DNA from 2 places in the Bacillus sp. Brlt_9 genome. Region 1 is predicted to be linked to the other one. Evidence: a T-box and tRNA genes for the amino acid it is inferred to sense, from the RefSeq annotation. Region 1 holds a T-box; the other holds one or more tRNA genes.
The links. The T-box of region 1 lies ahead of serS (serine--tRNA ligase). A T-box ahead of a tRNA ligase gene usually reads a tRNA of that ligase, here a tRNA-Ser.
Positions count from the first base shown of each region.

Region 2: it has a tRNA-Ser gene. The T-box ahead of serS (serine--tRNA ligase) is inferred to sense a tRNA for this amino acid. The anticodon was not compared.

Region 1 is NZ_JAYJLO010000025.1:5,012-7,271, forward strand. Features, by position in the region: gene pdxS (pyridoxal 5'-phosphate synthase lyase subunit PdxS) at 1-72, shown strand, start outside; gene pdxT (pyridoxal 5'-phosphate synthase glutaminase subunit PdxT) at 91-681, shown strand; T-box leader at 736-957, shown strand; gene serS (serine--tRNA ligase) at 1,009-2,260, shown strand, end outside.
Region 2 is NZ_JAYJLO010000003.1:629,679-631,938, reverse strand. Features, by position in the region: tRNA gene VF726_RS15870 (tRNA-Asp) at 1-67, opposite strand, end outside; tRNA gene VF726_RS15865 (tRNA-Arg) at 446-519, opposite strand; tRNA gene VF726_RS15860 (tRNA-Asn) at 575-646, opposite strand; tRNA gene VF726_RS15855 (tRNA-Asn) at 690-764, opposite strand; tRNA gene VF726_RS15850 (tRNA-Ser) at 772-862, opposite strand; tRNA gene VF726_RS15845 (tRNA-Ser) at 1,156-1,248, opposite strand; tRNA gene VF726_RS15840 (tRNA-Ile) at 1,342-1,418, opposite strand; tRNA gene VF726_RS15835 (tRNA-Ile) at 1,501-1,574, opposite strand; gene VF726_RS15830 (hypothetical protein) at 1,704-2,120, opposite strand; gene VF726_RS15825 (hypothetical protein) at 2,158-2,260, opposite strand, start outside.

The DNA of each region.
Region 1 (2,260 bases):
GGTAATGCGATGAAAGGTATCGAAATTTCAACGTTATTACCAGAACAACGCATGCAAGAGCGTGGATGGTAATTGAAGGAGAACTTTAAAATGGTGAAAATCGGTGTACTAGGTCTTCAAGGTGCAGTTCGTGAGCATGTGAAATCAGTTGAAGCAAGTGGTGCAGAAGCTGTTGTTGTAAAGCGTATAGAACAACTTGAAGAAATTGATGGTCTTATTTTACCAGGCGGTGAAAGTACAACAATGCGCCGTCTTATTGATAAGTATGCTTTCATGGAGCCACTTCGTACATTCGCGAAGTCTGGTAAACCAATGTTTGGTACATGTGCAGGAATGATTCTTCTTGCAAAAACACTTATTGGCTATGAAGAAGCACATATTGGTGCTATGAATATTACAGTTGAGCGCAATGCGTTCGGACGACAAAAAGATAGCTTTGAAGCTGCCCTTTCTATTAAAGGTGTGGGAGAAGATTTTGTTGGCGTATTTATTCGTGCCCCGTATGTTGTAAATGTGGCAGATGATGTTGAAGTACTTTCTACACATGGTGACCGAATGGTAGCGGTAAAACAAAATCAGTTTTTAGCTGCTTCATTCCATCCGGAATTAACGGATGATCATCGTGTAACGGCATACTTTGTAGAAATGGTAAAAGAAGCGAAAATGAAAAAAGTTGTATAAGTAACTTGCAACTTGTATAAGATTATAGTAAATTGATGGTAACAATTTTATAAAATAAGCGTGTTGATAGGAAGTAGTAACAAATGCCGTTTCTTATAGAGAGTCGATGGTTGGTGGAAATCGATAGAAACAGTTTGTGAATCCATCCTGGAATGGAATGTGGAATATCTTTATGATTAGTAAACATTCCCGGTGAAGAGCCGTTATTTCTACTTGAGAGGAAGGCGGCAATGCTTTCAACTAGGGTGGCAACGCGGGTTAACTCCCGTCCCTTTATATAGGGACGGGAGTTTTTTGTGTTTTATAAAATAAAAGGAGGAGTATATAATGCTTGATATTAAATTTTTACGTACAAATTTTGAAGAAGTAAAAGCAAAGTTACAGCATAGAGGCGAAGATTTAACTGATTTTGGTCGCTTTGAAGAGTTGGATACGAGAAGAAGAGAACTACTTGTTCAAACAGAGGAACTAAAAAGTAAACGTAACGAAGTATCTCAACAAATCTCTGTATTGAAGCGCGAAAAGAAAGATGCAGAAGCTCTAATTCTAGAAATGCGTGAAGTTGGAGAAAAAGTAAAAGATCTTGATAATGAACTTCGCACAGTTGAAGAAGATTTAGAAAGATTAATGTTATCTATTCCAAATATTCCTCACGAATCTGCTCCAGTTGGGGAAACAGAGGATGATAATGTAGTAGCACGTACTTGGGGAGAAGTGAAAGAATTTGCTTTTGAACCAAAACCACATTGGGATCTTGCTACAGATTTAGGAATTCTAGACTTTGAGCGTGCTGGGAAAGTAACAGGAAGCCGCTTCGTATTCTACAAAGGTGCTGGCGCAAGATTAGAGCGTGCTTTAATTAGCTTTATGCTTGATCTTCATACTGATGAGCATGGATATGAGGAAGTATTACCTCCGTATATGGTAAACCGTGCAAGTATGACAGGAACAGGACAACTTCCGAAATTTGAAGAAGATGCATTCCGTATTGAAAGTGAAGATTACTTCTTAATTCCAACAGCTGAAGTACCTGTAACGAATATGCACCGTGATGAAATCTTAAATAAAGAACAATTGCCTATAAGATATGCTGCATTTAGCTCTTGTTTCCGTTCTGAAGCAGGTTCAGCTGGACGCGATACACGTGGTTTAATTCGTCAGCATCAGTTCAATAAAGTAGAGCTTGTAAAGTTCGTAAAACCAGAAGATTCTTATGAAGAGTTAGAAAAACTAACAAATGATGCAGAACGCGTGTTACAATTATTAGAGTTGCCATATCGCGTTATGAGCATGTGCACAGGCGATTTAGGATTTACAGCAGCGAAGAAATACGATATCGAAGTATGGATTCCAAGCTATGGCACATATCGTGAAATTTCTTCTTGTAGTAATTTTGAAGCTTTCCAAGCGAGACGTGCAAATATCCGTTTCCGTCGTGAGCCAAACGGCAAACCAGAACATGTTCATACATTAAATGGATCTGGTCTTGCAATTGGACGTACGGTGGCAGCTATTTTAGAGAACTACCAACAAGAAGATGGTACAATTATAATTCCAGAAGTTCTTCGCCCTTATATGG
Region 2 (2,260 bases), on a different contig from region 1:
TGACGGGATTTGAACCCGCGATCTACCGCGTGACAGGCGGGTATGTTAACCACTACACCACAGGACCGAGTATTAATATTTTTTATTTCTATTAAGCAACTACGGTAACAGCTAAAGATATTGGTTTGAAATTACAACCGCAAAAACTAAAATTGTCTATAATTGTAAATGCGCCTTTATGTTTGTCCAACATTTCCCTTAAGCCATTACGGATGACAAATCCGCTTAAACACCCTTCGACGGTAGCTACTCCCCCTCGCCCATTACAGGCTAATCACGGGGACGTCTTATTGTAAGAGAATGGCTCCTCCCTCATTTAAAACCCATTTAACCTTACCGTATATATGTTGCCAATAGGTTAGCCAGACAGGATTCGAACCCATATCCACCCAGGATCCCGGATGCGTATTTCCAAGTGGTTATAACGGACTGGCCTATAATAAAACGCAGCAAGAGGGATTCGAACCCCCGACTCTCGACTTAGAAGGTCGATGCTCTATCCAGCTGAGCTATTGCCGCAAGTTAATAAGTCGTACAAAATCCCTATCATATAGATTAGGGATTTTGTACAATACTCCCCCTGCTGGGTTCGAACCAGCGACATCCTGATTAACAGTCAGGCGCTCTACCACTGAGCTAAGAAGGAAAAATTTTAGTAGGTTTGAAGGTTTACTAAAAAGTTTATATTTTGGCTCCGCAAGTAGGATTTGAACCTACGACCTATCGGTTAACAGCCGATTGTTCTACCGCTGAGCTATTGCGGAATAATAATGGCGGAGCAGGAGGGATTCGAACCCTCGCGCCAGTTTCCCGATCTACTCCCTTAGCAGGGGAGCCCCTTGAGCCACTTGGGTACTGCTCCAAAAAATAGATTTAAATATGTGATTTAATCCCCACCAATTAAATCGCTGAGCTTAGTGAATGCGAGATCCTGTTCCACTCCACAGGGCTTCAATGTCTCTACAACATCTTATCCTCGTCTCAGTTGTTCCCAAACAGTAAAACATTCCAGGTTATGGTTTTACTGTTTTCTGTACCAAAACAACATATTTAATTTATGTTAATTCCTAACCTCTAGGTAAGAGATGAAAATAAAAAAGCATTGGCACAGTTTCATCTAATCTCCTGCCTAGAACTCAGGAATAACTATTAAGATGGCGGAGGGAGAGGGATTCGAACCCCCGCGAGCTTTGACACCCCTGTCGGTTTTCAAGACCGATCTCTTCAGCCAGACTTGAGTATCCCCCCACTTTTCACGCGCATTACTGGTACTGACCCAGCCCTTTCATTAGCGTATGTACACTATCTAACGAATGTTCTTCCTTATACTATTGCGCATATTGGTGGACCTTGCAGGATTCGAACCTGCGGCCGGACGGTTATGAGCCGTCTGCTCTAACCAGCTGAGCTAAAGGTCCCTCGTAATTATTGATATATATATTAATTTTAAAAAATAGCAACCCTTTTTCTTTTTTTATTTTCTTTCATTTTAAAAATGAATGGACCTTGTAGGACTCGAACCTACGACCGGACGGTTATGAGCCGTCTGCTCTAACCAGCTGAGCTAAAGGTCCTCGTTGTTTTATCTGTTTATATTATGCACCTTCCTTTTATATATTTTCAACCCCTTTTTTTAAAAAACGTAAAAAAATAAATAAAAACAAAAAAAGAGTCCTATTATTAGGAACTCTTCTTACATTTACTTACTTTAATACAATGTTTTCTCTTTCGCCAACTTCATCCCAAATTGCATCCCAAGATGTTTTTAAAGCACTATATTCAATAGTTTCCTCATTCTCATTTTGCAACTGTAAATATTCAGTATGATTAATCATATGTATGTTATAGTTTTCTTCTAAAGTTCTGAATAAGTTTTCCCATTCGTTTTTAGACGCTACATAAACTAACACTTCTTCTTCGTTTGTTAATAAGGCAATTATTTCATTAACTACACTTTCCTTAGCAGAATCAACTTCATTGTCTGTCAATTTAATAACTTTTGTATGCAATTCTTTAATTTGGTTAACTGCCTTTATTGTAGCTTTTTTTTCAATTTCATTAATAGTTGCATCACTATAATATTCAAGTGCGTGTAAAACTTGTTCTAAAGAGTCTTTCATTTTTTAGCCCTTCTTTCCTATTAATATGGCACTTTCCTTAACATAATATTATTTCAAAGCTTTTTTGTGGCGATTTAATCCATTTAATTATTTCATCATAGACTTCACGACTATTACCTATTTCGCAAAATTCTTTCCTT